4 regions of the Fictibacillus arsenicus genome follow, and region 1 is predicted to be linked to each of the others. Evidence: riboswitches for the same ligand, from Rfam matches in the RefSeq annotation. Region 1 holds a riboswitch; each other region holds the start of a gene.

What was found. A riboswitch is a leader RNA that binds a small molecule or an ion and turns the genes downstream of it on or off. The one in region 1 is predicted to bind cobalamin.
Region 2: another riboswitch for cobalamin. It lies ahead of ABE41_RS12040 (DUF4430 domain-containing protein); the one in region 1 lies ahead of ABE41_RS16205 (ABC transporter substrate-binding protein).
Region 3: another riboswitch for cobalamin. It lies ahead of ABE41_RS01710 (acyl-CoA thioesterase); the one in region 1 lies ahead of ABE41_RS16205 (ABC transporter substrate-binding protein).
Region 4: another riboswitch for cobalamin. It lies ahead of ABE41_RS13285 (ribonucleoside-diphosphate reductase subunit alpha); the one in region 1 lies ahead of ABE41_RS16205 (ABC transporter substrate-binding protein).

Annotation. Positions count from the first base shown of each region.
Region 1 is NZ_CP016761.1:3,161,601-3,169,869, reverse strand. Features, by position in the region: gene ABE41_RS16225 (phosphoglycerate kinase) at 55-1,239, shown strand; gene tpiA (triose-phosphate isomerase) at 1,513-2,271, shown strand; gene gpmI (2,3-bisphosphoglycerate-independent phosphoglycerate mutase) at 2,268-3,800, shown strand; gene eno (phosphopyruvate hydratase) at 3,966-5,258, shown strand; cobalamin riboswitch at 5,449-5,643, shown strand; gene ABE41_RS16205 (ABC transporter substrate-binding protein) at 5,830-6,789, shown strand; gene ABE41_RS16200 (FecCD family ABC transporter permease) at 6,752-7,816, shown strand; gene ABE41_RS16195 (heme ABC transporter ATP-binding protein) at 7,813-8,269, shown strand, end outside.
Region 2 is NZ_CP016761.1:2,334,817-2,343,085, reverse strand. Features, by position in the region: gene resA (thiol-disulfide oxidoreductase ResA) at 1-384, shown strand, start outside; gene resB (cytochrome c biogenesis protein ResB) at 397-2,001, shown strand; gene ccsB (c-type cytochrome biogenesis protein CcsB) at 2,030-3,214, shown strand; gene ABE41_RS12050 (response regulator transcription factor) at 3,377-4,093, shown strand; gene ABE41_RS12045 (ATP-binding protein) at 4,090-5,877, shown strand; cobalamin riboswitch at 5,988-6,171, shown strand; gene ABE41_RS12040 (DUF4430 domain-containing protein) at 6,630-7,034, shown strand; gene ABE41_RS12035 (ECF transporter S component) at 7,006-7,554, shown strand; gene ABE41_RS12030 (histidinol-phosphatase) at 8,189-8,269, shown strand, end outside.
Region 3 is NZ_CP016761.1:294,944-303,212, forward strand. Features, by position in the region: gene ABE41_RS01695 (alkaline phosphatase D family protein) at 1-366, shown strand, start outside; gene ABE41_RS01700 (metal-dependent hydrolase) at 401-1,429, opposite strand; gene ABE41_RS01705 (MGDG synthase family glycosyltransferase) at 1,442-2,569, opposite strand; cobalamin riboswitch at 2,734-2,912, shown strand; gene ABE41_RS01710 (acyl-CoA thioesterase) at 3,070-3,546, shown strand; gene ABE41_RS01715 (YbaN family protein) at 3,602-3,967, shown strand; gene ABE41_RS01720 (hypothetical protein) at 4,011-4,385, opposite strand; gene ABE41_RS01725 (acyl-CoA thioesterase) at 4,382-4,918, opposite strand; gene cidR (cidABC operon transcriptional activator CidR) at 5,099-5,977, opposite strand; gene ABE41_RS01735 (hypothetical protein) at 6,136-6,321, opposite strand; gene ABE41_RS21310 (ferritin-like domain-containing protein) at 6,334-7,107, opposite strand; gene ABE41_RS01745 (spermidine synthase) at 7,262-8,242, shown strand.
Region 4 is NZ_CP016761.1:2,561,035-2,569,303, reverse strand. Features, by position in the region: gene ABE41_RS13295 (GntP family permease) at 1-727, shown strand, start outside; gene ABE41_RS13290 (3-hydroxybutyrate dehydrogenase) at 755-1,540, shown strand; cobalamin riboswitch at 1,610-1,811, shown strand; gene ABE41_RS13285 (ribonucleoside-diphosphate reductase subunit alpha) at 1,941-4,166, shown strand; gene ABE41_RS13280 (ribonucleotide-diphosphate reductase subunit beta) at 4,156-5,208, shown strand; gene comER (late competence protein ComER) at 5,273-6,109, opposite strand; gene ABE41_RS13270 (helix-hairpin-helix domain-containing protein) at 6,207-6,821, shown strand; gene ABE41_RS13265 (ComE operon protein 2) at 6,890-7,345, shown strand; gene ABE41_RS13260 (DNA internalization-related competence protein ComEC/Rec2) at 7,412-8,269, shown strand, end outside.

The DNA.
Region 1 (8,269 bases):
ATCTGGGTTGTCATTCTTTTAATCTTTTTGACTGTCAGGAGGTTTCATGTACTTATGAACAAAAAAAGTGTTCGCGACATCGATTTAAAAGGCAAAGTCGTTTTTTGCCGCGTTGATTTCAACGTGCCGATGAAAGATGGAAACATTACGGATGAAACGCGTATTAACGCTGCTCTTCCAACCATCAAATACTTAACAGAGCAAGGTGCAAAAGTTCTTTTAGCAAGCCACTTAGGACGTCCAAAAGGACAAGTTGTGGAAGAGCTTCGCTTAGATCCAGTTGCACAGCGTTTAAGCGATCTTCTTGGAAAAGAAGTTGTAAAAACGGATGAAGCATACGGGGAAGAAGTAGAAAAAGCATTAGCAAGCCTAGAAGAAGGCGGCGTAATTCTATTAGAGAACGTTCGTTTTTACCCTGGTGAGGAAAAGAACGATCCTGAACTAGCAGAAAAATTCGGAGCTTTGGCTGATGTGTATGTTAACGATGCTTTCGGAGCGGCACACCGTGCGCATGCTTCAACAGAAGGAATCGCAAAACATCTTCCTGCTGTATCAGGTTTGTTAATGGAAAAAGAACTTGAAGTGCTTGGAAAAGCTCTATCAAATCCTGACCGTCCTTTCACTGCGATTATTGGCGGTGCGAAAGTTAAGGACAAGATTGACGTAATTGACAATCTTTTAGACAAAGTAGACAACTTGATCATTGGCGGTGGCCTTGGCTACACATTTATTAAGGCTCTTGGCCATGACGTAGGGAAGTCTCTTTTAGAAGAAGACAAAATTGAAACAGCTCGAGGCTTCATGGAAAAAGCGAAAGAAAAAGGCGTAAACTTCCTGATTGCTGAAGATGTTTTAGTAGCAGACGATTTTTCAAATGATGCTAACACTAAAAATGTAGACATCGATTCCATCCCATCAGACTGGGAAGGTCTTGATATCGGAACGAAAACAATCGAAAAGTACGTAAAGGTTATTAAGGAATCGAAGCTTGTAATATGGAACGGACCGATGGGTGTGTTTGAAATTGACGCATTCGCAAACGGTACTCGTTCTGTTGCAAACGCTCTTGCAGAAGCAACTGACACATACAGTGTTATCGGCGGCGGAGACTCAGCTGCAGCTGTTGAAAAGTTTGGTCTCGCTGACAAGATGAGCCACATCTCAACAGGCGGCGGAGCTTCTCTTGAGTTCATGGAAGGTAAGGCACTTCCAGGCGTCGAAGCTCTTAACGACAAGTAATACGATTACAAGTTGAAAAGAACTGTTATACGTAAGCTTTGTTGCTTTCGTGAGTGGTTGATTTCCGCTTCAGGTTGCTCGCTTTCCGCGGGGCGGGCGGTGAGCCTTCTCGCGCTTTGCGCCTTTAGAAGTCTCACCTGTCCCACTGATCCCGCAGGAGTCTCGCACCTTACGCTCCAATCAACTTGTCAATGATGAATCATAACAAGAACGATCGAATGCAACACTTTTTGAAAAGAACCTAAAAGAGACACTTTAAAGAGGTGAATTTGAATGCGTAAACCTATTATTGCAGGTAACTGGAAAATGAATAAAACGTTAACTGAAGCACGCAGTTTCGTGGAAGAAGTGAAAGGTCTTGTGCCTTCAGCTGAAACTGTTGATTCTGTAATCTGTGCTCCTGCTCTTTTCCTTGACTGTTTAGCAGACGAAGCAGAGGGTACACCTCTTGCGATCGGTGCTCAAAACATGCACTTCGAGGAGAAAGGTGCTTTCACAGGTGAGATCAGCCCTGTAATGCTAAAGGATCTAAACGTTCAATATGTTATTCTTGGACATTCTGAACGCCGTGAACTTTTTGGTGAAACAGATGAATTAGTAAACCAAAAAACACAAGCTGCATTCAAACACGGATTAACTCCGATCGTTTGTGTGGGCGAAACATTAGATCAGCGTGAAGCTGACAAAACAAAAGATGTCGTTAAAGAACAAACGGAAAAAGGACTTCAAGGTCTTTCAGATGAGCAGATGAAACAAACGGTTATCGCTTATGAGCCTGTTTGGGCAATCGGAACAGGGAAGACAGCATCTTCTGAAGATGCAAATGAAGTTTGTGCTTACATCCGCAGTGTTGTTGCAGAACAATTCTCACAAGATGTCGCAGATGCTGTACGTATTCAATACGGCGGCAGTGTAAAGCCTGACAACATCAAAGAGTTAATGAGCATGTCAGACATCGATGGTGCATTAGTTGGCGGTGCCAGCCTTGAGCCAAAATCTTACCTTCAGCTTTTGGAGGGTGTTAGCCGATGAGTAAAAAACCGGTAGCTTTAATCATCTTAGACGGCTTTGCTTGCCGTAATGAAGACAAAGGTAATGCTGTTGCACAAGCGAAAAAGCCCAACTTTGACCGCTACTGGGAAACGTATCCGCATGCACAACTAACTGCTAGTGGGGAAGCTGTTGGTCTTCCTGATGGTCAAATGGGAAATTCGGAAGTGGGTCACTTAAACATCGGTGCAGGACGTATCGTGTATCAAAGTTTGACTCGCGTGAATTTATCGATTAAAGAAGGCGATTTTTACGAAAATCAAACATTTATCGAAGCCATGAACCATGTGAAGCAAACTGGCAAAGCTCTTCATATCTTCGGATTGCTTTCTGATGGTGGAATCCACAGCCACATCGAACACATCTTATCACTGCTTGATCTTGCTAAAAAGCAGAATGTAGAAAAGGTATATCTGCACGGATTCTTGGACGGGCGTGATGTACCCCCTCAATCTGCAAAAGGCTACATTCAAACAACAGTCGATAAGATGAATGAACTTGGTGTTGGTGAAATTGCAACATTATCAGGCCGCTATTATTCCATGGACCGCGACAAGCGATGGGATCGTGTAGAAAAATCGTACCGTGCGATGGTTTATGGTGAAGGTCCTGATTACAGAGATCCGTTCGAGGTAGTAGAAGACTCTTACAGCAACGGCGTTCATGACGAGTTCGTCTTGCCGTCTGTTCTAAAAAAAGAAAATGGCGAGCCAGTAGCGACCATTCAAGATGGAGACGCAGTCATTTTCTGTAACTTCCGTCCTGACCGTGCCATTCAAATCTCACAAGTGTTTACGAATGAAGATTTCCGTGGATTCGACCGCGGAGCAGAGTTTCCAAAGAACCTGCACTTTGTATGTTTAACACATTTTAGTGAAACAGTAGATGGTGACGTGGCATTTAAGCCGACCAACTTGGACAATACGCTCGGAGAGGTTTTATCACAGCAAAACTTCAAACAGCTTCGTATTGCCGAAACTGAAAAATATCCGCATGTAACGTTCTTCTTCAGTGGAGGACGTGAAGCTGAGTTTCCTGGTGAAACGCGCATCTTGATCGACTCGCCAAAAGTAGCGACGTATGACTTAAAGCCTGAAATGAGTGCTTATGAAGTTACGGATGCGCTTTTAGTAGAGATCGAAGCGGATAAGCATGACGCAATCATCTTAAACTTTGCCAACCCTGATATGGTAGGTCACTCTGGAATGCTTGAACCTACGATTAAAGCGGTTGAAACAGTTGATGAATGTTTAGGAAAAGTAGTAGATGCGATTATTGCAAAAGGTGGAGCAGCAATCATTACAGCTGACCATGGTAACGCCGATGAGGTTATTACGATGGAAGGCAACCCGATGACAGCTCACACCACAAATCCTGTACCGGTAATTGTTACCCAAGAGGGAGTAGACCTTCGCCAGGACGGAATCTTGGCCGACCTTGCACCAACGGTTCTAGCTCTTTTAGGAGGCAATCAGCCGAAAGAAATGACAGGTAAAACGTTAATTAAATAGGGGAGCTTAGGTGCATAACGCTGCAAAAGGCCCTTGTACGAATTGTAGAAGTAGTTGATTTCCGCTCCAATCAACTTGTCTTAGAAGCATACTCATGTTTAAAAGCAAGAATCTTTTTGTAATGAGCCTTTACATTAAACTTTTTTATTAAAAGGAGAGAATTTTATGTCAACGATTATTGAAATTTATGCTCGCGAAGTCCTTGACTCTCGTGGTAATCCAACAGTTGAAGTAGAAGTTTACACTGAATCAGGCGCTTTCGGACGCGCAATCGTTCCATCTGGTGCTTCTACTGGTGAATATGAAGCAGTTGAGCTTCGTGATGGCGATAAAGAGCGTTACCTTGGAAAAGGTGTTATGAACGCAGTAAACAACGTAAACGAAAACATCGCTCCTGAGCTAATCGGCTTTGATGTATTAGACCAAGTTGGAATCGACCAAACGTTGATCGAGCTTGATGGTACTGAAAACAAAGGCAAGTTGGGTGCCAACGCAATCCTTGGTGTTTCCATGGCTGTTGCCCACGCTGCTGCTGATTTCTTAAACGTACCTCTTTACATGTACCTTGGAGGATTCAACTCTAAGACTCTTCCAGTACCTATGATGAACATCCTTAACGGTGGAGAGCACGCTGACAATAACGTTGATATTCAAGAATTTATGGTAATGCCTGTTGGTGCTGAAAGCTTCCCTGAAGCACTTCGCATGGGAACTGAAATCTTCCACAGCTTAAAAGCCGTTCTTAAAGAAAAAGGCTTAAACACAGCTGTAGGTGATGAAGGCGGATTCGCTCCTAACCTTAGTTCAAACGAAGAAGCTCTTCAAACAATCATGGAAGCAATCGAAAAAGCTGGCTACAAGCCAGGTGAAGAAGTACGCCTTGCTATGGACGTTGCTGCTTCTGAATTGTTCAAGAAAGAAGACGGCAAATACCACCTTTCTGGTGAAGGTGTTGTTAAATCATCTGAAGAGATGGTTGCATTCTACGAAGAGCTTGTTAACAAGTATCCGATCGTTTCAATCGAAGACGGACTCGATGAAAACGACTGGGAGGGCTTTAAGCTATTAACAGAGCGCATCGGTGACCGCGTTCAGCTAGTGGGAGACGACTTGTTCGTTACAAACACAACAAAGCTTTCTGAAGGTATCGAAAAAGGAATCGGTAACTCAATCCTTATCAAAGTTAACCAAATTGGTACGCTGACTGAAACATTTGACGCGATCGAAATGGCTAAGCGTGCAGGCTACACAGCTGTAATCTCTCACCGTTCAGGTGAGTCTGAAGACAGCACAATCGCTGACATCGCAGTTGCGACAAACGCTGGACAAATCAAGACTGGTGCTCCTTCACGTACAGACCGTGTTGCGAAGTACAACCAGCTTCTTCGCATCGAAGACGAGCTAGGCAACCTTGCAGTTTACCCAGGAATGAACGCATTCTACAACCTAAAGAAGTAAGTAGTACAAAAGTAGGGGTCTGACCCCATACAAAGACAAAACGCCATTTTGTCTTTGTGGAAAAAACACCTCCGAGTTCCTCAGAAACTCGGAGGTGTTTTTATGTGGATTTAAAAAGGTCAGTCCTCCAACTACAACGAACTTTTTGTAATATGCTTTTCTTTTACATGGATATTTGTATAATTAGAACTAGCTGAATAAGAATTAAGGTCGTTTTATGTTTGGCATAAAACGTTAAAAGGGAAGTTGGTGTAAATCCAACACGGTCCCGCCACTGTAATCGGTAGAGCTGTTCATTCGCCCACTGTTCGATATAAGAATGGGAAGGGGAACTACGCTTGTTTGATCCGTGAGTCAGGAAACCTGCCTTAATCGATTGTGCGTACCTTCGAGGAAAAGGGAAAGCAATAGGTAGACGTTAACGTATTTTGTTTACTTTATTGTATTTTGCTCTCCGAAGGGAGGGCTTTTTTTATTTTCAAAAATCCCCCTTTCAAACAGTATTTAGAAGCAGTACCGATCGATTTGTTTAGCTGGTTAATTATACGAGAGACTAGGGGAGAGATGAAAGATGAAAAGATTGCTTACAATATGGTTTACGCTGATGCTCGTCATTGGTGTAATAGCAGGGTGTTCTGCTGAAAAAACATCAACTTCAGAAAAAGCTTCTGAAAACTCAAATGTACATACTGAGTTTCCTGTTTCGATAACAGACGATACAGGAGAAAAAATAACAATAGAAAAAAAGCCGGACCGTATCGTATCCTTGGTTCCAAGTAATACGGAGATTGCTTTTGCTCTTGGGTTAGAAAACGAAATCGTAGGGGTTTCTGATTTTGATAATTACCCTGAAGCAGCCCTGAAGAAAGAAAAAATCGGGGATATGGAGTTTAATGTTGAGAAGATTATAGGTTTAAAGCCAGACATTGTCCTTGCACATGCTTCAGGTGGTGAAAGTGCAAAGCCAGGGTTAACACAGCTTAAAGATGCAGGAATTACCGTTCTTGTCGTAAAAGATGCAACTAATTTTGAAGACACTTATGCAACCATCGAGATGATCGCAAAAGCTACAGGTACGGAAAAAGAAGGACAAAAGATCATTCAGTCCATGAAAGCTGATTTAAAAGAGATTAAAGATCGAGCTAAACATGTAAAAGAAAAGAAAAAAGTATGGGTAGAGGTTTCTCCAGAGCCTGAGATCTTTACGACTGGAAAAGGAACGTTTATTGATGAGATGTTAAATGCTATTCACGCAACCAATGCAGCTGGTGATCAGCAAGGCTGGGTAAAAGTAACAGAAGAAGAAGCGATAAACTACAATCCAGAGGTAGTGATTACAACATACGGTTATTATGTTGAAAACGCAAAAGAACAAGTGATGAAAAGAAGTGCATGGAAAGATGTTTCTGCGGTAAAAAATGAGCAAGTGTTTGATGTTCATTCTGATAAAGTAACAAGACCTGGTCCTCGCTTGATCGAAGGGGTGAAGGAGCTTGCCGAAGCTATCTATCCAGATGTATTCACCGAATAAATTATTCTGGTCTTACCTAGGTGTCATCATTATTTTATTCTTTACCATCGGACTTGGGGTATCGGCAGGAAGTGTGCCAATTCCCCTGGCTCATGTTTTTCAAATTGTTTGTTCAGAAATTTTTCATACGAAGCTGCCTGCTGGCATTGAAGCTTCAACAATAAATATAGTCATGCAAATTCGATTTCCAAGAGTACTATTAGCTACAATGGTCGGCTGTTCCCTGGCTTTGGCAGGAACTGCATTTCAGGGACTCTTAAAAAATCCGCTCGCTGACCCATACACACTCGGGGTTTCGTCTGGTTCAGCACTTGGGGCAGTCTGTGTTTTGTTTTTCAGCTTCCAGCTGCCTTTTCTGCAAGATTTCACACTACCAGTGGTCAGTGTGCTTGGCGGCTTCGTTGCATTAATTGGAGTGCTGGGCCTTGCCCGAATTGTCCAACGGGAAATGTCGATTGAAACGATCATCCTTGCCGGCATTTTATCGAGTTCATTCCTTGGTGCGCTAGTTTCCTTATTAATCGCGCTGACGGGTGAAGAGCTTCGGCAGATCATCGGCTGGCTATTAGGAAGTGTCTCGATGAGGGGCTGGCCGTACGTTCAACTCGTCACCCCATTCCTGATAATTGGCTTTATTATACTAATGTTTAACAGCAGGGAATTAAATGCGATGTCCTTCAGCAGGGAAGATGCTAGATCTACTGGTGTTAATGTAAAGGGGCACACGAAATGGATTTTACTGGCTGCTTCGATACTGACTGGATCCGCGGTAGCGGTTTCTGGAACGATTGGATTTGTAGGGCTCGTTATCCCACACATAGCCAGAAAACTTTGGGGCACTGACCATCGTCATTTATTGCCATTATCTATGGTGCTTGGAGGTATCTTCCTCGTATTGATTGATGTTATCGCACGAACGATTATTTCGCCGACAGAACTGCCGATCGGTGTTTTGACAGCCATTATAGGCAGTCCTGTGTTTGCTATAATTTTTATTTCTTATCGAAAAAAGAGGGTGGGTTCATGATTCACGTTGATCAAGTATCTGGAGGATATGACGGTAAGACGGTACTTAAAGAGATTTCGCTCTCAGTTGAAAGAGGGCAATTGACAGGAATCATCGGTCCAAACGGAAGCGGCAAAACAACCCTTATGAAGATGCTGAGCGGTGTAATGAAACCTTTAAAAGGAACGGTATATATCAATCATCGAAACATCAGTTCTTACTCTTCAAAAGAATTGGCAAGAACGATTGCCGTTTTGCCTCAGAATGGAGATAATTCTTTTGATTTTACTGTTCGTGAAGTTGTCGGTTTAGGCAGGTATCCATACTACAAAGGCTGGTTAAAGCAGTCAGACAAACATGACGAAGAGATGATCGACAAAGCCATGGAACTTACAGATGTTAAACAGTTTGCTTCTTTTCGTTTACAAGAGTTAAGTGGCGGCGAGCGTCAACGGGTGTTCTTGGCAAAAGCCT
Region 2 (8,269 bases), 830 kb from region 1:
ACTGATCTTAATGGCAACCGGGTTGAACTTGAAGATTACCGGGGAAAAGGTGTCTTCTTAAATTTTTGGGGAACGTGGTGCAAGCCATGCGAACGGGAAATGCCCTATATGCAAAGACAATATGAAACCTACAAAAAACAAGGTGTAGAAATTCTTGCTGTAAATGTCAGTGAAACAAATGTATCAGTAAAAAACTTTGCAGATCGTTACCGTCTGACCTTTCCAATACCGATGGATAAACAAAGAGAAGTAACGAAAGCATACGGTATAGGCCCTATTCCAACTACGATTCTTATTGATAAAAATGGGAAAGTGGTGGGACGAACTAGTGAATCACTGTCTGAAGAGAAAATTATTTCCTTTATGGAAAAAATCAAGCCGTAACGGGGTGAAAAGATGCAATCAATAACATGTGAATGCGGCCACTCCAATCCTTACGGTACAAGCCTTTGCCAAGCCTGTGGGAAACCACTGGATAACGACGTTGAAGTACTAACAAGCATGCGTTATGAAGGAAGCGCCAGAAGATCGCAAACGTATAAAAAAACGTTTGTAGACCATACCTGGAACTTCTTTTCTTCTGTAAGAGTTGGAGTGTGGCTGATTATCATCATACTGGTCGCTGCTGCAATCGGGACAATTTTTCCTCAAGAAACGTTTATCCCGCCAAATGTAGATCCCGCGACTCATTATGAAAGCGAATACGGAACCCTTGGATTAATCTATTATTTATTGGGCTTCCATAATCTTTACGGATCATGGTGGTTTATCATACTTCTGGGAATGTTAGGACTTTCTATTATAATTGCGAGCCTTGATCGCGGAATCCCGCTTTATAAAGCCTTAAAAACACAAAGAGTAACAAGGCATGATGAATTCATGAAGAACCAGCGCTTGTTCTCTGTAAGCAAGGAAGTTGAGTTAGAAGACGTTAAATATACGCTCGAATCATTACGGTATAAGGTGCGAGAAGAAAAAGGCAATCTCTTTGCTGAAAAAGGACGTTTTTCAAGGTGGGGCGCATATGTGAACCATGTCGGACTAATTATCTTCTTAACAGGTGCAATGCTCAGATTCTTTCCCGGCATGTATGTAGATGATATTTTGTGGGTCAGAGAAGGCGAGAAAGCGTCTATCCCTGGGACAAAGAGTGAAGAAGGACAATATTACTTAGAAAACAAAGAATTTATTCTCGAAATGTATGATAAGGAAGAAAAGAAGTTTAATAGTGCACTGAGTACAGTAGATGGTGAAGTAGCTAAAAACTATCAAAGCAATGTGACACTATACAAAACAAAGCCTAATCATACAATAGGAGAGGAGCCTGAGTTAGTCAAAGTAAAAGACGGTGAAATCCGTGTAAATGAACCTTTTAAATTTGATTCATTTGCTCTCTATCAAACTGATTTTAAGCTGAATGAATTCAGTAAAATGAGTTTCGAATTAGAGGAGAAGGCAACTGGCAAAAAATTTGGAAAGCTGACTGTTGATCTTCATGAACCGGAGAAAAAGTATGATTTGGGAAATGGGTATAGAGTAGAGATTGAGGAGTATTTTCCAAACTTTATTCTTAATGAGCAAAATCAGCCTTCAACAGTAAATAATTTGCCTGATAACCCTGCTTTTGTATTTTCAATGTATTCTCCTGAAACTCCAAATGGTGAAAAAGCTTTTGTAGGGATTCAAAAGAACATAGAAGCTGGTGAGAATCAATTTAAAATGTCCTTTGCAGGTATAGAGACAAAGGACTTAACGGCTCTGACGATTAGAAAAGACCATACGCTCTGGATTATTGCTCTTGGCGGAGTAATTTTTATGATAGGTGTTACGCAAGGATTATATTGGAACTATAGAAGAATTTGGATCAAACAAAATCAAGATGGAGTGTGGGCAGCAGCTCACACGAATAAGAACTGGTATGGCTTGAAAAAAGATTTAGATTTCCTTAGTGAAAAGACAAGCTTAACTGCTTTAGTTGATAAGGAATCTAATACTAAATAGCAGTACAGTTCATGCAGGAGGGTTTAGGATGGCTGAAATTAGCAGTACGCTATTATATAGCGCATTCATGATATATTTAATTTCTACCCTGTTTTTTGCGATGTCTATTTCAGATAAGAAAAATGAAAAAGCAGCACATACAAAAAAGTGGGGTAAAATGGGTTTCATTAGTGCTTGCGTTGGATTTTCAGCGCAGCTTGGCTATTTCATTACAAGATGGATTGCCAGCGGACATGCTCCAGTAAGTAACTTATTTGAATTCACAACTTTCTTTGGGATGATGATGGTACTTGCCTTTATCATTTTATACTTGATTTACCGTACGAATGGTTTAGGTGTTTTCGCGATGCCGGTTGCCTTGCTTGTTATTGCTTATGCAAGTATGTTTCCGAAAGATATCTCACCCCTTATTCCAGCACTGCAAAGCGACTGGCTTAAAATTCACGTAACTACTGCAGCTTTAGGTGAAGGAATACTCGCTATTTCGTTTGTTTCGGGTCTTATTTATTTAATTCGTACTGTCGATCAATCTGTTTCTTCTAAAAAGACGAAGTGGATTGAGATAATCTTGTACAGCTTAATAAGTGTAGTAGGTTTCATAATTATATCCATGGCTTTCAAAGGTGCAGGTTATGAAGCAAACTTTGAAATCATGAACGATCAGAACCAGCCGGAAAAAATTGTTTACGAGATGCCTGCTATTGCAGGACCAGCAAACGGAGAACAGCTGGATGAATCATTCGGTCCTCTTTTTTCCACTCCATCATGGATGAATGGTGCAAATGCATCTATTAAATTAAATACGTTTATTTGGTCTCTTTTATCAGGGGCTATCTTGTATGGGCTGCTTCGAATAATCTTAAGAAAAAGAATTGCTGCGGCACTTCAGCCGAAAGTGAATATGAATCCTGAACTTCTTGATGAAATAAGCTATCGTGCGGTAGCAATCGGCTTTCCGATTTTTACCCTTGGTGCTTTGATTTTTGCAATGATTTGGGCTCAACAGGCATGGTCGAGATTCTGGGGCTGGGATCCTAAAGAAGTTTGGGCATTAATTACTTTCTTGTTCTACGCTGCTTATCTTCACCTAAGACTATCAAGAGGCTGGCATGGCGAAAAGTCTGCATGGCTTTGCGTGTTAGGATTCTGGATCATTACATTCAACCTTATCGCAGTAAATCTAGTATTAGTAGGATTGCACTCATATGCATAATAGAAGTTTCATAAAAGTCTCTCTTTAACAAGAGGGGCTTTTTTATAGAGTAAAATGAAGAGTATCCTGTTTGTTCCAACAGGAAGAATTCATGTATGATAGAAACAGGATATGATAAGAATAAATTTTTCACTATGATTTTATGTGGAGGCTTGAAAAATAATGAATACAGAAGCAAAAATTTTAGTGGTTGACGATGAAGAACGAATTCGCAAATTATTAACGATGTATCTTGAAAGAGAAAACTATGAAGTTCATGAAGCAGAAAATGGAGAAGAAGCACTTCAAATGGCAGTATCAATTAATTTTGATCTTATTCTGCTTGATTTGATGCTTCCGGGTATGGACGGTATTGAGGTGTGTGAAAAACTAAGAGAAAAGAAAGCCACTCCAGTAATTATGCTGACAGCAAAAGGTGAAGAGCTAAACAGGATCCAAGGATTTGAAGCTGGTACAGATGATTATATCGCTAAGCCATTCAGTCCAAGAGAAGTCATTCTGCGTGTTAAGGCACTTTTGAGAAGATCTTCACCGACAAAATTCCTTCAAACGGAAACCGTTGCAAAAAATGTGGTTGTATTCAAGCATCTAACAATCGATCATGACGCTCATCGTGTTACAGCAGGTGGTAAAGAAGTAAACTTAACACCTAAAGAATATGAACTGCTGTACTATTTAGCCAAAACTCCAGATAAAGTTTATGCTCGTGAGCAGCTATTGAAGGATGTATGGAATTATGAATTTTTTGGTGATTTAAGAACAGTAGATACACATGTTAAAAGACTTCGTGAAAAATTAAACAAAGTCTCTCCAGATGCAGCCTCGATGATTGCAACAGTTTGGGGAGTAGGATATAAATTTGAGGCGGGAAATGAATGATTTGGAGAAGTGTTGTAGGCAAACTTTCGGTAACCATTTTGTTGCTGGTCTTAGTTGTACTGACAGTGCTGACAATATTGCTTACCCAGTTTTTCGAAAATTTTTATGATAATCAGGCAAGAGAACAACTAACAAAAATGGCAGACAGGCTTGTTCTGATTATGGAGAATGATGAAAATAAAGAAGAAGCCATTAGGATCACAAGTGAAATGGCAGAAGCTTATTCAATGTCCATTATGATTATTGACGAAAATCAAGAATCATTTATCACACCAAATTCTTTTAGTGACGCGCCTTATATTCCAGTTTCTGTCTTTAGTGATAATGAACAATTATCTTCAGTGGTGGATGAAGGAAAAAAGATTTATATCAACGATGATTTTCCGGTTCTCTCGAAAGGCAATGAGTCTGCCCATACAATGATTATTTACGGTGAACCATATAAAACAGGAAACGGTAAAGGCGGCGTATATGTTTACCAATCGATCGAGAATATAACAAAAACTACAAACCATACGAAATACCTTATCTTTTTAGCGGCAGGTATAGCAATTATACTTACGATCATATTTGCTTTCTTTTTATCTACACGAATTACAGCTCCTCTAAGAAAAATGAGAGAAGCAGCTACATCTGTTGCAAAAGGTGAATTCGATATGAAGGTGCCGATCTTAACACATGATGAGATCGGTGAACTAGGAATGACCTTTAACCGGATGGGACGTCAGCTAAAAAATAATATTACAGCGTTGAACCAGGAAAAAGAACAACTTACGAGTATCTTGAGTTCAATGGCAGATGGTGTTATTACGTTTGACAGAAAGATGAAAATCCTTGTAACTAATCCTCCGGCTGACCGCTTTTTACAAGCTTTTTATTATGAATCAGGCATGAAGAGTGAAGTGAAAGGAACTGTTCCAATAGCTGTTACTCAGCTTTTTCAGCAAGTTGTTTCCCTTGAAAGCGAGCAGATGACTGAAATTGACATTCAGGGACGTTCATGGGTTATCGTTATGACACCTTTATATGATCACTCGGTAATTCGAGGTGCTGTGGCGGTTCTTCGCGACATGACAGAAGAGCGGCGAATGGATAAATTGCGAGAGGATTTCGTTGCAAACGTTTCACATGAGCTTAAAACACCAATAGCGATGCTTCAGGGATACAGTGAAGCTATTGTAGATGATGTTGCAGAATCAGAAGAGGAAAAGAAGGAGTTAGCAGGTATCATCTTGGATGAATCAAAAAGGATGGGAAGGCTTGTTAATGAATTGCTTGATCTTGCCAGATTAGAAGCAGGACATATGAAGCTCCACTATACACTATTAGCAATTCCGCCATTTGCAGAACGAATAGTACGGAAGTTTCAAGGTCCTGCTAAAGACAGAGACATTCAGCTAACGCTCGAAATTTCTGGTATCCGTAATGAGATGGAGATCGATCCTGACCGAATTGAGCAAGTTTTAACAAACTTAATAGATAATGCCATTCGCCACACTTCACATGGGGGATTCGTTCGTCTGACTATAGAATCAAGTGAAATGGCAGTTAAGTTTTTCATTAAAGATAACGGATCAGGAATTAAAGAGGAAGATCTTCCATTTGTTTTTGAACGGTTTTATAAAGGCGATAAAGCAAGAACAAGAGGAAAATCAGGAGGTACTGGTCTAGGTCTTGCAATCGCCAGAAACATTGTGGAAGCACATGGCGGCCAAATTAATGTTCATAGTAAAAATAATGAAGGTACGACATTCTCATTCGTAATACCTCGAACTGTGAAATAAATTATCATACTTTCCCGATTAATCTTGTTTCATAAGGAACAGCGAACAGATCGAAAAAATGATTTCACAATTTTCTCCAGTCGGTTATAATTGGATTGTAAAAAGAAAATTTCATAAGTGTTTAAACAGGTGCTGTCCTAATCGGACAAGCATAATAGGGAAAACGGTTAAATTCCGTTGCGGTCCCGCCACTGTAATTGTGAGAAACCTAATTGATCTGCCACTGTGAAAACGGGAAGGCGTTAGGGGACGATGATCAAGAGCCAGGAGACCTGCCTGTTTTGTACATGACATGGCCTACGAGGATAGGGGGGTGTTAAAGCAGTGCCATTAAACGGCCGCTGTTTTCTGCCTGGATACCAAATTATCAATCTCCTTCGTAGTCGAAGGGGATTTTTTTGTTTGGTGATTTAAAAGAAAGCTGTTTTCGCAACCATTGTTGCTTTTTAAAATAGTTGATTTCCGCTATAGGATGCTCGCTTTCCACGGGGCGTGCGGTGAGCCTCCTGCCGCTATGCGTCATTAGGAGTCTCACCTGACCGCTTCATGGAAGTATCCTTGCTCCTGCGTCTACAAGTAAATGCTACCGATGTGAGCTTCCTCGTCGCATGCCTAGCGAGAAGCTTCTCAGAGGTAGGCACGCACCTTGCGCTTCAATCAACTTGCAAATGAAGCGAGAAACGAGACTCAAAAACAACAATCTTTTAGAAAACAGCTTAAAAGAAAAAAGATTACAACAAGAAAGAGGTTTTATGATGAAAAAACTTATTTTAGTATTTGCAGCATTGATGATGTTAATGGCTGGGTGTGGAACATCTGAGACAAAGAAGGCTTCTGATCAGCCAAAAACTGAAGAAAACAAAAAAGAACAAGTAACCGTCCAGATTACAAAAGATAACGGCAAAGAGAAAGTTGCAGAAAAGAAAGTAGCAATTACGGAAGAAACTACAATCATGGATGTTATGAAGGATAACTTTAAGATCGAAACTCAGTTTGATGATTCTTTTATCAGCAGTATTGAAGGGATTGCCGGAAGCGAACAGGATAAAACATCATGGTTCTTTTCTGTTAATGGTGAAGAAGCAATGAAAGGTGCAAAAGAAATCACATTGAAACCTGGTGATACCGTTGAATTTGACTTCCACAAGTATGAATAAACTGACGATCAGAAGGATTACGATCATTGCTTTGCTTGCAGCGATCTTAACTGTAGGACGCATCGCCTTTGCAATGATTCCAAACGTTCAGCCAAACACAACGATTCTAATATTAGCATCATTTGTACTTGGACCTGTTCAAGGGCTTATTTTAGCTATATTAAGCACTTTAACAACAAACTTATTTTTAGGTCACGGCCTATGGTCATTCGGACAGATGATCGCTTGGGGGATTATCGCAGTTTTAAGCGGTCTCCTCGAAAAATACCGTCATAGAATGCCATGGTGGGTCATGAGCTTATATGCAAGCTTCTGCGGCTTTTTGTTCGGTTTCATAATGTCGGTAATAATGGGCGGGGTCATTACACAAAAATTCTGGCCTTATTATCTGGCAGGTCTTCCATTTGATGTGAACCATGCGATTGGAAATGCGGTATTCTTTGTAGTGCTATACAAACCTCTCCTATATATTATGGAGAAGCAGCTTAACAACAATATTAACAAAACAGCCGCCTATTAAGGCGGTTTTTTATTTGGCCCCTGTTAAACTTCATTATTTAGTTAAGAAAATCTGCGGCACCCTTAGCGAAAAGGCTCTTCTCTAAAAGATTGTTGCTTTTGGGGTCATTTTTTCATTCTCTTCATTTGCAAGTTGATTGGAGTGCAAGGTGCGAGACTCCAGCGGGATCAGCGTGCCAGCTACCTGAGTATTCTTCTCGCAAGGCATGCGACGAGGAAGCTAGCTCCGGCAGGATATTCTTGTAGACGCAGGAGCAGCACTTCATAGATCTTTCATTCACCAGGGCTCACCGCACGCCCCGCGGAAAGCGAGCATCCTGGAGCGGAAATCAACCACTTTCAAGAGCAACAAAGTTTGCTAAAACAGCCTAGCGAAAAAACGGTCTGCCAAGATAACACACTCTAATTTTAAAAATCGAGTTCAAAAATTTGATTAATTGAATAGGATAGTAAAGTTGATTCTTGAATTTTAGGAGGACAAAATGAGAGACTATCTTAATCGTTTTTTTGCGGTGTTATTTTTAACACTCTGTATCAGTGTGCTTTTTATCGGAGTAAAACTAGGAGCATAAATGCTTGATTGAAAGAGATATTCGTGGTACATATGGTTAAACGTTTTTTTAAAGGAGACCAATATGCTGACAGATTACCATGCTCATCTCGAAAAAGGAACATTAACGATTGATTACTTAACGAAATTTGTGGAGACAGCAAAA
Region 3 (8,269 bases), 1.2 Mb from region 1:
AACGGATACGGATGGGTTGGTACAGCACCATTTGCTAGAGATAGAGGTAATGCTGATGCATTGCAACGTGATTTAATAGCATCACGAGAAGAGCTTACTATTTTTAGAGTAAACGTACCTGCTGGAATCCACAAAGTTTACTTCCTGACTGGTGATTCCGTTTATGGATCTGCAAACACCATCATACGATCAGACAACAAACTATTAGCCGAGGCTGGCTATGCTTTGGATCCAGGTCAATTTAAATGGCTTAGCTTTGAATTGGATGGAGGAAGTACAGGAAAGGAAATTGATCTTGAAATATCTAGCGAACTAGGTGATGGGGCATGGCGCTTGGTAGCGTTTGTAATGAAGGGACTGAAATAAAGAGGAAGATCATTTAATAGAACGCAGAAAAAACTCAAGCTGAAACATGCTTGAGTTTTTTTGTAGATTGCTCATTTTCTGTTGTGCAGTTTCTTTCTAATTCCCGTAACACTTTCTTATAGTTTTTTAACGAATAGATCTTATCTATATAAGTACTTTTGAACTTATAATCGTAAGTTATATACATAATGGCATGGTAGGGAAAGTAGGTTTTGCTTTCTCGAAACCGCAGGTCCCTCCACATAACAAAGAAACCGCTTTTTGTCTTTTTTACAAAAGGGTATGCAAACTCTGTAGAGGAAAGAAAATCTGAAACCTTTTGTTCTTTTTTACTTTTCTCAATTAAGCCAGGGTTGTCGATTTGTTTAGGAAATTTGTGTTCAATTTTAATCCTTCTTGCCGTATAAGTACCAAATATAAATTGATCTTCATTATCGATTAAAAAGTCCCACGTTAGCAAATCTGGTCTTGGTATTAGCTTGATTCGGATGGCTTCCGAAAAGTATAACCCCAAATGTTTTTTGATTCGTCTAGCATAAAAAGTCCGATATACAATGTGCAAAAGTATAATCAAATAAATAAAAGCGAAAATAATTCCGGGTTCAAAGAAAGGGATTAATGCAAAGCCGATTGCATGCAATCCTAATATAAACAGGTCGACTAATGGAATGGAGTCAAAGGAGATCCACTTGGATGAGATAGGTCTTGCAGCTTGTGTCCCATATACATTAAAAAGATCAAATACCACATGAAGAATTACAGCAAGAAACGTCCACATAAATAGATGCAGGAATGAGGAATCATCGAAAAAAGGATGAATGATCCCCGAAACGGCAAGCCCCCATAGTGGCAATGCAGGTAAAGAGTGTGACCATGCGCGGTGATTTCGGAAGTAGCTCCCTTTTCCTCTAAGCTTATATACACAGTCTGCATCTGGTGCGTTTGATCCGATAACAGTTCCTAAGATAACGGCTTGAGACAATGAACTTCCTGTCACAACGGGATCCATTTGAGCAAGAGCGCCTAATCCTAACCCAATGACAATATGCGAAGTAGTATCCATTTTGATTCCTCCTTAGGGTAATAGTAACGATTGCTCTTCGGATTGGCTGATTGCATAATCTGTAATCACTTTTGCAGAGTAGTTTTTGTGAATATGCCGAAGTTGCTCTCTCATATTTTTCATAAGTTGCTCATTATCAAAAAGCTCCTGAACACTTTCAGCAATTTCACTGGCGGTATGAGTTATTATCGCGGCACCTTGCTGGCTGAAATATCGAGCATTCTCAGCTTCTTGGCCCGGTACTGGCTTGTAAAAAACTAAAGGAAGCTGCAAGGCTGCTGCCTCTGTGATCGTAATGCCTCCGGGTTTTGTAATGAGACAATGAGAAATCCGAAAAATTTCATGGATCTCATCAACATATCCGAATAACCGAAAAGACCTTGGATACTGAATGGCAACTGGCAAAAGTTTTTCATAAAGTGCTCTGTTTTTACCGCAAACAACAATGATTTGAAATGAAGGGTTCTTTAGCAAGAGCTGTGCCAGATCCTTTACATTTTTCAATACACATTGTGCACCAGCTAGTATCGTCACAACTCTGTTACTTGGAGTTATTTGATATTTTTTAAATATCGATTGTTTATCTGCTGTAGAATAAAATTCAGAACCGATTGGGATACCGCTTACGGTAACTCGTTTTTCATTAACGTTATGTTTTTTCAACCCATACTTTACAATGTCAGCTGCTACAAAATATTGGACTACTAATGGGTTAATCCAAAATGGATGTGCGCAATAGTCCGTGATTACGGTATATGTCGGTATGGAGTATCTTTCTTTTTTTATCAAAAATGGTGCTGAATTAAGAGGGAAAGTAGAAATAATAAACTGAGGACGGTGTATTGTAATAAGTTCTTGCAGCCTTTTTCGGCCTAGATAACGGGAAAACTGGGCAATTCCTTTAGTGTTTAATTTATTCGTTCCGTAATACCACCATTTATAGAATGAGGCACCATACGAAAAGCTTTTAAGGAATATAGATTGAGTAATTTGAGACATAAGTGGATATGATTCACCAAATAAATCAGATATGATTGGCTCATATCCATTGTTACGCAGTTCAGTTGCTAAAGCATTTGCTGCCTGGATATGACCGCTTCCGTAACGTGCTGTTAGAATCAAAGCTGTTGGACGCTTCATAAAAATAACCTCCTCAAGTCTTTTTTTCAGCATATCACGGGAATTTAAAGCCAATATGAAGGTACAACCCTTATTTGTTAAGGATTTGATAAGAATTATTGAGGATATAAATTCGCTGTAGTTGTCACTGATCTAACAGCAACCTATAATAAAATAGAAGTTCATATTCATCCGGTAATCATGGTGTCTGTTATAGACTTAATAGGGAATCTGGTGAGAATCCAGAGCTGTACCCGCAACTGTATGTGCTGACGAAATAAGCAAAACCACTGTCTAAAGATGGGAAGGGCTTAGAGTAGAGTAAAGCCTGAGTCAGGAGACCTGCCATGTTTATAGTGTTGATCTTCTTCGGGAGTTGGGAAGATAGGACGAGGATATTTTAATAGATTGTTTCTATTAGGTATTCAATCCTGCCCATCCTTTGTGATGGGTATTTATTTTGTCGTTCCAATTCCCGCCACTAAAAACAGGAGCATGAGAGCTCGGGAAAGAGGAATAGTATGGTACAGCAATTATCATCAAATGTCTCAAGAACGATTCAAACGAAACTTGTTTTGCCTCCGGATACAAATCATATGGGAACGATCTTTGGAGGAACGGTATTATCATATATCGATGAAATCGCCGCGATCTCTGCAATGAAACACAGCGGAAAGGTTGTCGTTACGGCTTCCATTGATAATGTGAATTTTTTATCCTCTGCAAAAGTTGGGGATATTTTAATCCTTGAAGGGTTTGTCATTTCAACAGGCAGGACCTCAATGGAAGTGTACGTGAAAGTTGAGTGCCAAAACTTAGAGACGGGGAACAGAACATTAAACACGACATCTATTCTTACGATGGTTGCGAATGATAAAGATGGAAAACCAACTCCTGTACCTAGTGTTATTCCGGAAACAGAAGAGGAAATATCATTTTTTGAAAATGCCCCGTTGAGAAAAGAAAGGCGCCTGCTATATAAAAACGTGAATCAATAGCCATACATGAATAAAGAAGGTAAGATAGTTAGAGATGAAAGGAGTGAGAATCTCAGTGAAAATCAAGAATATGCTTTATGTGTCCCTGGGATTCTTATTTCTTGGTTTAGGAATTGTAGGTATCATTTTGCCGCTTATCCCGACAACACCTTTACTTCTTCTAGCATCTTATTTCTTTGTAAAAGGTTCTAAAAAGTTTGAACGATGGTTCAAAGGAACATCGATATACAAAAATCATTTAGAAGAATTCATAAAAGAAAAATCCATGACGAGAAAAAAGAAAATCACGATTAATCTGTTTGCAGATGCCATGATAGCGGTGGCTTTTATAATGGCGGATAGTACGATTGTGAGGGTAGTGCTGCTGCTTATTGTTGCGTACAAATACTATTATTTTATTACCAAAATTAAGACCATATAAAAAAACCTGAGTGCGATAAATTTGTACTCAGGTTTTCTTATGTTTATTGAATAATTGCTGAGCTGCCTGCTAACGATTCAGGTGCTTTTCCTAGAGCAAGCTGGCTAAGTCTAGAATAACCAGTATGTTTATATTCTAAGAAGACTTTTCTTAACTCTTCAATATCCTTGTCGCTTGTTAATCTTTGCATTTCTTTTTTATACAATCGAATAACAGACCCAATAACAAATTGAGGTTTGGCGTTTCCCGGTTCCTCATTCATAATTAAGCATCCCATGTACTGATATTTTAGCTGCATAGCACGGGTAAGGTTAATAACATCGATTAGCTTTTCGAAAAGTTCAGGATAGGATTGCTCTAATTTATTGAGTGCAGCTTGTGCCGATTTTAGTTCGTTTTGACTGCATAAAGTGATCATGCGTATACCTCCTCTTTTAGATCCCAAGGTTTATCCAGAGAGATGACAGCTGCTAATTCTTTACTTTTCATACGTCTCAGCTTTCGGACTTCTGCTCTTTCTTTAGCTGTATCATATAAGAACTTCTCTTCTTCTGTCTCAGGAATCACCTGCGGAACATCAACGGGCTTTTTATCTTCACCTAAAGCTACAAAAGTTAAGAAGGCTGTTGCTGCTATTCTTCGTTCACCTGTTATCATGTCTTCAGCAATCACTTTGCAAAAGATCTCCATAGAGCTTTTCCCGGTATATGAAACAAACGATTCTATACAGACAGAGTCTGTTTGGTGGATTGGGTGTAAAAAGTCGATTGAATCGGTTGAAGCTGTTACACATTCTTTTACTCGAGCGTGTCTGCGTGCAGATAAGGTTGCATTGTTATCAAGCTTTCTCATCAAGACGCCGCCGAATAACGTATTATAATTATTTAAATCCAGGGACATAACCTGGTCAGTATTAATGATGCGGCTTTCTCGCGCTTTCTTTTTATTCATATGAATCAGTCCTTCCCGAATGGAAATTTCCATTTACAAGGTAAGTGTACGCCGTAATTAACATGGTGTAAAATGGTTATTTTTCATTTAGAGCATAGCCTTTATCTATGTAAATGCTTACAGCTATGCCATGACTGCATAAAAAAAGATGATTCTTTGTGGAATCATCTTGGATATAGATTAAAGCTGTTCTTTTGCAAAGCGCAGCCATTCTTTTGCTGCAAAAGATAAATATTGATCTTTTCCCCATATAAGCGCGAGTTCCCAACCGATTGATGGGTTCACAACTTTGATGGTTTTCACTTTTGTCGTAAGATGCCGGCAAATACTTTCAGGCAATAAAGAAACTCCTAGTTTACAGGCGACCATTTCTTCGATGAACGACCATTGTGAGCTTTCGGAGATAACATGTGGATTGAAGCCTGCGTGGTTACAAGAAGAAATGATGCGATCATGCAAAACAAAATCCTTATTGAACAGTATAAAAGACTCACTGCTGAGATCAGATAGGTTAACCTCTTCATGCGTGGCAATGGGGTGATCGGGATGGATGATAAGCTGCAAATCTTCTTTCATAAAAGAAAAGTACTGAAAAATATCGTGGTTTGTTGGGAGTACAACAACCCCAATATCTAAGTTGTGATTGGCTACTTCTTCTTCGATTTTCTTTGATCCATCTTCCATTAATTCAAACGTTATAGCTGGATATTTCTCATGAAAACTTCCAACCAGCTTTGGAAAGAGCCGAGAATCAAAAATAGGAGGTAATCCAATACGAACATGTCCTTTTTGAAGTCCCAGCAGATTATCCATTTCAGATTCTAAGTTGTTAAATGCTTGATCAACGAGTTTGGCTTGTTCATAAATAACTCGTCCTGCATCGGTTAAAATCAGCTTCTTTCTGCTGGAGCGGTCAAATAGAACCAATCCTAGTTCATCTTCTAAATTCTTGATCATTTTACTTATCGTTGGCTGAGTGATGAACAGTTCCTCAGCAGCACGGGTAAAACTATTATATTTTGCAACCTCAATAAAATATTGCAATTGTTTAATATCCATTTTCACACCTGATTTCTTTGAGAAAGCTTCTGATAAGTTTAGTATGTAGCTTATCAAATTAATTTACCAAATACTATATTGTGAACTGCAAAAAAAAGAACAGCCTTTAATTAGGCTGCCTCTACATATTATTTAGCGGCTTTGTACACATCCACCAGTCATAGCATTGAATTTCTCCTGCTTGCGCTTGTTCTGCACGTTTTTTCGCTTCTTGAACTAAATAATACAAACCAATGACCTTGATAGCTTGTTGGCAGGACAAGTTCCCCAAGGGTGGTATGAACCGTCATCTCCGGGAATTGATCTCCAATGAATGGCTTTGTATATTCCTGTGCTTGCTCCATATCTCTCCTCCTCTATCTGATTCTGTGCTGGTTTCCCAACATCTTGCTCTTTTTTAACAATTGAGATTCACCCGTTTTCTCCCATTTTTCAACAAGTTCGATCGCTTCTTCAGGTGAAAAGCCTTGACCGACTAATACGCCTGACAGAATAAATTCCTGGAATAGATGTGTAAGGTTAATACCTTCTTCTGATTCTTCCAAAGCTCTTTTTACTAATGGATCAATATACATTACCCACTGGTCTGCTGTACTTAGTGGCTGAGTTTGTGGTTGTGCTTGAGTTTGGGTCTGTACTTGCGTTTCGATATCTGGACTGCGGGATGAGCCTGGCTTGCTATTAAGCGTAAATAAGTAATTGTATTTTGCACTGTGTTTAATTTCATCCGTTATGATGTTGAACAAGATGTCCCGATAATACCTGTTAGGAAGACCTTGCCGAATCACCCGGTATTTTTCAACTGCCGCCAATTCGCCAAAAAGTGCTTTTACAAGACCGTCTTTATACGTTTTTGGCCGTTGAAATTCTTCACCAGCTGTTTGTGGTACCTCTTGTCCCGTAAGGTCTTTATATATTTTTCTGAACAGCCGGTTATGCCTTTTTTCATCATCACGAATCGAGGCGATAATTAATTTTTCTTCATTTGTTGGTGCTATGGAAATTAAGTATTCATAAAACAATTGATCTTCTCGTTCTCCTGCAACCGCTTCTCTAATAAGCTGCAAAGAAAGCTGGAGTGCTTGCTGCTGTCCGCTGGTTTGCTGCTCCTGTGGATTCATATAGCTCATAAGTGTACCTCCAAAACATAAAGTCGAAATAGTCTATGCAAACGCCTAACTTTTGCGCCTGACTTTTTTCACTGTCCCTGCTTTTAAACACCACTTGTCCCTTGCGTGAATATGAATGAAACTATAGCTTGTTTTTATATTAAGGAGTGTTCACATGAATGAACTGTTTTGGCTAGCCTTAGGTGCAGCAGCCGTTCTTTTCACTGAGGCAGCCGGCTGGTTTTATTGGCGTTACTTTGGAAAAGGATCGATTAAAAGTTATATGAATGAAGATCAAAAACCAGAGGGGGATTTTCGGGTTATTCGCAAAATAAATACACCTACACAAAAGATCGCACTAGTTGATGTGGATGGTGAAATGTGGATCTACAGCAATGGGGATGTGATGTTCAGCACGACACGGGATGAGGATGAGTACGCTGATGTTATTGTTCACGTTCCGATGGCCGCAGCAAAAAATGTAAAAAGTGTCTTGATTATTGGCGGCGGAGGCGGAATTACCACACGTGAGGCATTGCGTTATGAGGATGTTGAAAAGATAACCACAATCGATATTGATGATGTAATGATAGACTTTGGGAAAAACTTAGATCGATTAGTAGAATTCAACAAAGGGGCCTTGAATCACTCTAAAGTAGAAACCGTTATTGGGGATGGAAGAAACTTTGTTGAGAATAGCACAGAAACATGGGATGTCATCATCGTAGATATCCCGGAGCCAACCTCTAAATGCCCAATTCTATCAAGATTATTTACTTTGGAATTTTACAATCAGTTAAAAGACCACTTAAATCCAGAAGGTGCGATCTCGATTGCCTGCTCCACTTCGAGCTGGATGCCCGAATACATGTGGAGCATTGAAACCACATTGCAAGAAGCTGGATTTTTTACTGTACCGTTCCACAACTTCTCGACAAAAGAAGGAGAAGATTGGGGCTATATTTTAGCCTCAACTCTTCCAGTCGATGCAAAAGATATTAAGTTAAAAGTTACATCTGACTTTCTGACGGAGGAGCGGCTGCAAGATGTTCTTCACCTTCCATACTACTTAGTAAATTGGGATAAAAAAGGAAAAGTTCAAACCGATCGAAACACCGTACTGCTGGATATTGTAAAAGAAGCATTCGGTTATTAATACTGGAGCACTTGCTGAATAAGCAGG
Region 4 (8,269 bases), 600 kb from region 1:
CGAATCTGAGGAGCTTCCAAATGCTTTTATCGCGATCTTGCCCCTTATTTTAGTAGGTGTTTTTAATAAATGGTTTACGGTTCTTATACCAAAATATTATGGAAAGACATTTGATTTCTCAGCAATTGGTATGAAAAATGTACCGGAGATCCAAATTCCAACACTTGCAGCTGTATGGGCTGTTGAAGGAGCTCTAGTTATTGGGATTATCACAGTACTGCTGTTTTCTTTTAAAAGAATCAAGAACAACTTTAACAAAGGAATCAATTTATCCATCGGCGGTGCACTGCTTGCTACTCTAAACACTGCGTCAGAATATGGATTTGGCGGTGTTATCGCAGCACTCCCAGGTTTTACAGCTGTAAATAATGCTATGTCAAATACGATTAAAGACCCATTAGTAAACGAAGCTGTTACAACCACTACGCTAGCGGGTATTACAGGTTCAGCTTCAGGCGGTATGAGTATTGCACTGGCAACGATGAGTGAAACCTATGTCGAACAAGCAAACAAGCTTGGAATCGATACAGAAGTTCTTCACCGTGTTGCATCTATGGCGAGTGGCGGCATGGATACTTTGCCTCACAACGGTGCTGTAATTACCCTTTTAGCGGTAACAGGTCTCACTCATAAGCAGGCGTATATCGATATCTTTGCAATGACCCTTATTAAAACAGCAGCTGTTTTTGTTATTATAGGATTATATTACATGTTCGGGATCGTATAAGTCATTTAAGTTAAGGAGCGGATATCTGTGGAGTCGTTCGTAAAAGAAAAAGTTGTTTTTATTACAGGGGCAGCAAGCGGAATCGGTCTTGAGTTAGCTAAATCATTTGCTCAGAACGGGGCAATAGTTGTAATAAGTGATCTGAATGGTGATAAAGCAAAGAATGCTGCGGATGAACTTAACAATAAAGGATATAATTGTTTAGGATTAGGCTGCAATGTAACAGATGAAGACGATTTGAGGGGTGCACTCGATGAAACACTTCAGCACTATAATCGGATTGATGTATTGATCAATAATGCTGGACTGCAATTTGTATCACCGCTAGAAGAGTTTCCAACTGAAAAATTTCAGCAGTTGATAAGTGTAATGCTTACTGCTCCATTTATGGCAACGAAGCACGTGTTCCCAATCATGAAAAAACAAGGGTTCGGACGTATTATCAATATGGCGTCTATTAATGGACTAGTAGGATTCGCCGGAAAAGCAGCTTACAACAGTGCTAAACACGGCGTTATCGGTTTAACGAAAGTAGCCGCTTTAGAAGGAGCAGAATATGGCATAACGGTAAATGCTGTTTGTCCTGGTTATGTAGATACTCCACTTGTTAGAGGTCAGCTTCAAGACCTTGCAAAAACACGTAAAGTGGAACTTGAAAAAGTTTTAGAAGAAGTCATCTATCCTTTAGTTCCTCAGAAACGCTTATTAGATGTGCAGGAAATTGCTGATTATACGATTTTTCTCTCAAGTGAAAAAGCAAAAGGTGTTACTGGCCAAGCGATTGTAATTGATGGAGGTTATGTGGCACAATAATAGGAGTCTTTGAAAATACTTTTTCATTGACAATTACTATATTTGGTGTCAAAGTAAATGATACAAACCTATATATGGAGATTTCAGGTGCCGGTGATTGTCCGGCTTAAAAGGGAATTCGGTGAAATGCCGAAGCTGTCCCCGCAACTGTAATTGTGGACGAAATGGAACTGCCACTGTACAGATTAGCTATGAAAATGGCTGCTGTATGGGAAGGCCCAAAGTAGGATGAAGCATAAGCCAGTAGACCTGCCTGAATCTCTTGTTTTCTTTTCCTCGGGGATTGGGAGAAAGAACGGTATTTAACTCAAGCTATAGTCTTGTAAGTTTTCTATACGTTCCTTACCCCTCTTCCTGATGAAGAGGGGTTTTTTATATTTTACTAAGGAGTGGACCGTAAATGGAAAATACAGTAGCGAAATCGTCTCTCGGGGAATGGCTGCGGGATTGTGTTGCATCATTTCCTGAACTTCAGGGAGAACTGTTTTTGAAAAGAGCTGAAGACTTAGAATTAAAAAATAACAATCGTTCTGCGGTATTCAGGCAGTTAATCATGGAGGCTTTAAATTGTTTAAGTATGGAAGAACCACAATGGACATTTGTAGCAGCACGCCTCTATTTAAAGCAGCTGTATGAAGAAGTGCAATTAAATAAAGGAGCTGGTGAGAAACCACCATATTCTAATTTATACGGGCTTATTGAGCATTTAGTAGACCTGGAAATCTATGATGCTACGATTCTCTCTTCTTATAGTGCTCAAGAAATTAAAGAAGCAGAGAAGTGGATTGAACCTGAAAAAGATGAACTTTTTACATATATCGGGTTAAAGACTCTAGCTGACAGATATCTCGCTAAAGGATTTAACCATGAGTTATATGAACTGCCGCAAGAACGCTGGATGGTGATTGCTCTTTTCTTAATGAAAGATGAGGATCGTAAACATCGGATGGAGCTTGTAAAAGAAGCATATTGGGCACTTTCAAATCAGTACATGACTGTCGCTACTCCAACTTTAGCGAATGCAGGTAAGAGCTATGGACAGCTTAGTTCTTGTTTCATTGATACAATCGACGATAGTCTTCGCGGTATTTTTGATTCAAATACTGATGCGGCGACTGTATCAAAAGGAGGAGGAGGACTTGGAATTTACCTCGGCAAAATCCGTTCAAGAGGTTCTGATATAAGAGGATTTAAAGGCAATTCTTCCGGAGTTATACCATGGATGAAACAATTGAACAATACAGCCGTTTCCGTAGATCAGCTTGGACAGAGGCAAGGGGCAATTGCAGTTTATCTGGATGTGTGGCATAAAGATATATTGGAATTTTTAGATGCAAAATTAAACAATGGCGATGAAAGAATGAGGACCCATGATCTTTTTACAGGGGTCTGTATTCCGGATTTATTTATGGAAAAAGTAGAAAAGCGTGATGACTGGTATTTATTTGATCCGCATGAAGTGAGACGCTTCAAAGGCTATTCGCTGGAGGATTCATATGATGAGCAAAAAGGAAACGGCAGTTTCAGGGAAAAATATACAGAGTGCTTAATCGATGAAAGAATATCAAAAAAATGTATTCCTGCGATAGAAGTAATGAAAAGAATAATGAAGTCTCAGCTTGAAACAGGCACACCATTTATGTTTTATCGAGATACTGTTAATAGACTTAATCCTAATCCGCATCAAGGTATGGTTTATGCATCTAATCTATGTACCGAAATTATGCAGAACATGTCTGCAACCACAGTTCAATCAGAAGAAACTGAAGATGGAGAGATCATCATTCGAAAAACTCCAGGAGACTTTGTTGTCTGTAACCTATCATCTCTCTCGTTGGCAAAAGTAGTTGGAGATAATGTGTTGAAAAGAGTGATTGATATTCAAGTCAGAATGCTCGATAACGTAATTGATCTTAACTCCATAGATGTTCCGCAGGCAGTTCTTACGAATAAAAAATATAGAGCAATAGGTGTCGGAACGTTTGGCTGGCATCATCTTCTTGCAAAAGAGGGGATCAAATGGGAAAGTGAAGAAGCCGTCACTTTTGCAGACAAACTTTATGAAAAGATTAATTATTACGTCATAAGTGCGAGCAGTGATTTGGCGAAAGCAAAAGGTAAATACCCTGCTTTTTCAGGTTCAGATTGGCATTCTGGAGACTATTTTGCAAAAAGAAATTATGAAGCTGAAGAATGGCGCTATTTAAGAGAAAAAGTAAGAAGCCAAGGAATACGGAACGGTTATCTGATTGCAGTTGCACCAAATTCATCAACCTCAATCATTGCTAATTCAACGCCTAGTGTAGATCCAATCTTTAAAAAGTTTTATTCGGAAGAAAAGAAAAATTATAAAATACCTGTAACTGCTCCTGATTTGAACGCAGAGACCACATGGTTCTATAAATCAGCTTTTCATATTGATCAAAGGTGGAGCATAGTACAGAATGCAGCTAGGCAGAGACATGTTGATCAGTCTATATCATTTAACCTTTATGTAACTCACAACATAAAAGCAAAAGAGCTGCTGGACCTTCATCTGCTTAGTTTTGAAAAAGGACTTAAAACAACTTATTACACAAGATCAACTTCAATCGAACTTGAAGGGTGTGAAAGCTGTGAAAGTTAAAGTGAACACAAAATTACAAGAAAGAAAAATATATGATACCAGTGCACCAAATGCTTCTACAAGTGTTATTAATGGACATAGCTCCAACATCCTGAATTGGGACGACGTCCGTTTTCCGTGGGCTTACCCATTATATAAAAACATGCTGTCAAACTTTTGGACGCCATTTGAGATCAATATGTCCAGTGACAGTAAACAATATGTTAATCTATCTGAGAAAGAGAAGGATACATTTAATAAAATAATCGGGCTTCTCGCGTTTTTAGATAGTGTACAAACTGATTATTCAAGCAGAGTTTCGGCTTATTTAACAGACTCGAGTCTTTCAGCGCTTATGGCAACCCTCTCCTTTCAAGAGGTTGTTCATAATCAATCGTATTCTTACGTATTATCATCACTCGTTCCAAAGTGGAAACAAGATGAAATTTTTGAATATTGGAAAACAGATCAAGTACTGCTTGAGAGAAATGATTTTATCGCAAAAGGCTATGAGGAATTTATAAAGAACCCTAACCCGGAAACTTTCATAAAATCAATTATTTATGATGTGATCTTAGAAGGATTAAATTTTTATTCTGGTTTCAGTTTCTTTTATAACTTAGCAAGAAATCAAAAGATGGTATCCACATCAACGATGATCAATTATATAAACAGAGATGAACAGCTTCACGTGTACTTGTTTTGCAATATATTCAAGGCTGTACTTAAAGATTTTCCGGAAATTGATAAAGAAGAACTGCATCAATTTGCAAGGGAAACGTTTAAAACTGCCGTTGAGCTGGAAATCAAATGGAGTAAATATATTATTGGAGATTCATTCGAAGGAATTAATAAGACCGACTTGGAAGACTATATCAAGTTTATGGCGAATAAAAGATTAAACGAACTAGGATTTGAAAAGTTATATCCCGAATATAAGAAAAATCCTCTTCCTTGGATAAAAGCATATTCTGATGTTAATTCAGGAAAAAGTGATTTTTTTGAACAGAAATCGAGACAGTACACTAAGGTTTCTGACGAAAATGGATTTGATGAATTATAAAAAGCCGGATATTCATTCCGGCTTTTTTCTTTAAAGTCTTTTATACTGAACTGCATAAGAAAAATTACTTTAGTTCTTCCTTTACCTCGAATTGCTGACTAACTTTTTCGCATTCTTCGTGATATTTTTCATGTGTCCGCTGTATGACATGATCGAATACTTCATCCATTTCACTGCTTAAGATCTTAATTCCTTCACCAGTAATACCACCTTTAACGCATACTTTTTGTATAAGTGTAGGCAGCGTATAGACTTCTTTTTCAAGTAGTTTACCCATTCCAATGATCATGTCGCTGGCTAGCTGAGTTGCTTGCGCTTTCGTTATATCGGTTTGATTAACAGCACTATTTATAAAACATTGCAGTACGTAGCCGATAAAGGCAGGTCCGCAGCTTGCAATATCAGAAGACACTCGAGTAATGTTTTCGTCGATAATTAAAGGGGTTGAAATGAAAGACATCAGAGTAAGCAGTTTTTCTCTGTAATCAGAGTGGCAGCGGCTTCCAAACGATATAAGAGATGATCCAGACAAGGCTCGATTATTAATGCTTGGAATGGCTCTTGCTATATTGCAGTCAAGAAGGTCTTCAAGCTGTTCACATGAAATAGGACTTGTAATAGATACAAGCAGCTGATGTTTAGAGATATAGTTTTTATTAGTCGAAAGCAAAGAATAAAATTCATGGGGTTTAACACAAATAAATACGATATCAGCGAACCGAAATACTTCTTCTGGTGTATTCCCTATCTTAATTTTTGGGTAGGCGTGCTGCAGCCTTTCCGCTTTGGACAGGGTGCGGTTAGTAACCATCAACCGTGATGGGGAAATGGCTGAAGATTCTATGAAAGAAGCAACGAGAACGCTTCCCATATTCCCGGTTCCGATAATTCCGATCTTCATACTTTAACCTCCTTCCTCTACCTTAAAATCTATGCGCTCAATGTTTTGTTTATGATTTTGTAAGGTTCCACCTTCACAGAAAAAGGAGTAGACTTTTATGATTCAGCTAAAAAAACGTATTAACTTGGTGCTCGGAGCAGGTTTGTTACTTTTAATTTTGTTGGGTCTGTTCATTTTCAAAAATATAAACAGCCATCCTGAGACGGTGATTTCACCCGAACAAATGCCTATGATAAAAGATGAATCGATTAACTCTGGAACCGAAAAAAATGAGGGCAAAGCAGATTCCTCAGACCCTATAATGGTTGATGTTCAAGGAAGTGTTAAAAAGCCAGGTGTGTATGAAATGAATAATGGTGATCGCGTGATAGACGTGATTAAAAAAGCGGGTGGTTTTTTAGAGGAGGCAGAAGCGAGATCGGTAAACCAGGCGGAAAAAATTGCTGATGAAATGATTATTTATGTTGCTGCTAAGGGGGAAGAGATTCATTCCTTATCTTCTAATATGGAAAAAGAAGAATTATTAAATATTAATTCTGCTGATTTATCTGAACTGCAGACACTTAGCGGTGTTGGTCCCTCTAAAACTCAAAGTATTATTTCCTACCGTGAGGAATTTGGTCCGTTCAAATCAGTTGACCAGCTGTTAGAAGTTCGGGGAATTGGTGAAAAAACGATTGAAGAATGGAAAGATAAAATTAAGTTCAGGTAATGGTTTTTATTGACCCGCTTTTTTGCTGAGTCTACACTATACATTATAGAATAAGGAGGGGATAAGATTTGAAACGAATTTCCTGGAATGAATATTTTATGGCACAAAGCCAGCTGCTTGCTTTGCGCAGTACGTGCACCCGCTTAGCAGTAGGTGCTACGATTGTAAGAGATAAACGGATAATCGCCGGAGGGTATAACGGTTCAATATCTGGCGGCGTTCATTGTATAGATGAAGGTTGTTATGTAATTGATGGGCATTGTGTAAGAACCATTCACGCTGAGATGAATGCTCTCCTTCAATGTGCGAAGTTCGGCGTGCCGACTGATGGAGCTGAAATGTATGTTACGCATTTTCCCTGTCTGCACTGCTGCAGATCCATAATCCAAAGTGGTATAAAGAAAATTTACTACGGTGAAGATTACAAAAACCATCCATATAGTATAGAACAATTTAAAGAAGCTGGAGTGACTGTTGAGAAAGTTGAAATGACTATACCTCCATCAGCATTTATACCAAGCTGATTTATGAATCCTAGGCTTGCTGTTCTAAGTGCGCTCTTTGCATTGACAGGTGTATGGCTTTCAAAAATGATAACGGTAACTGGGATCGTTCTAATCACTTTCCTGGTTATCGTAATCTTCTTTCAGTTAAAAAGGAAAACTTTTGTTGTTCTCATGTTTCTTCCTCTTTTCTTTTTTTATTCCCAATGGTATGAACTAAAAAATATCTCCTTATTTCCTCCGCATACTACTGATTTTCAAGGCACAATTGAAACGATCCCAAAGATTGACGGCAATATGATCTCATTTCAATATAAAAGCTCAGGAGAAATTCTTGTTGTCCGATACAAAATGAACTCAGCTGATGAAAAACGTAGCTTGGAAAAACTTGAAATTGGCATGCATTGTTTTTTTAATGGAACACTTGAAGATCCTCAACCACAATCTCATTACTTTGGTATGAACTATCGCGAATTTCTGCATAACAAAAACATTCATTGGATTCTTGAACCTTCTCAGGTTGATGGAGAGAGTTGTGTCAAGGATAAAAAGGAAAATCTAATTTCCAGAATAAAAATATGGAGAAGCAAAAGTATTAAACAATTAGAAACTCAGTTTTCACAAAATACTGCAGGATTAATGAATGCTCTTATTTTTGGATACCGTGAAAAGATTGAAATCGAGACACTGGAATCCTACCAGAAATTAGGACTGACACATCTTTTAGCTGTCTCAGGCTTTAATGTAGGCATCGTTTCATATTTCTTATATTTATTATTCGTAAGAATGGGAATTGTGAAAGAACTGGCTTATGTATTAATCGTGATTTTTCTCCCCATTTACATAGTATTAACAGGCGGTGAAAGTTCAATAGTGCGGGCAGGAATTATGGGGATGCTGGCATTATGCTTTATAGTTTTTCGGAAAAAGATAAACCCAGCAATG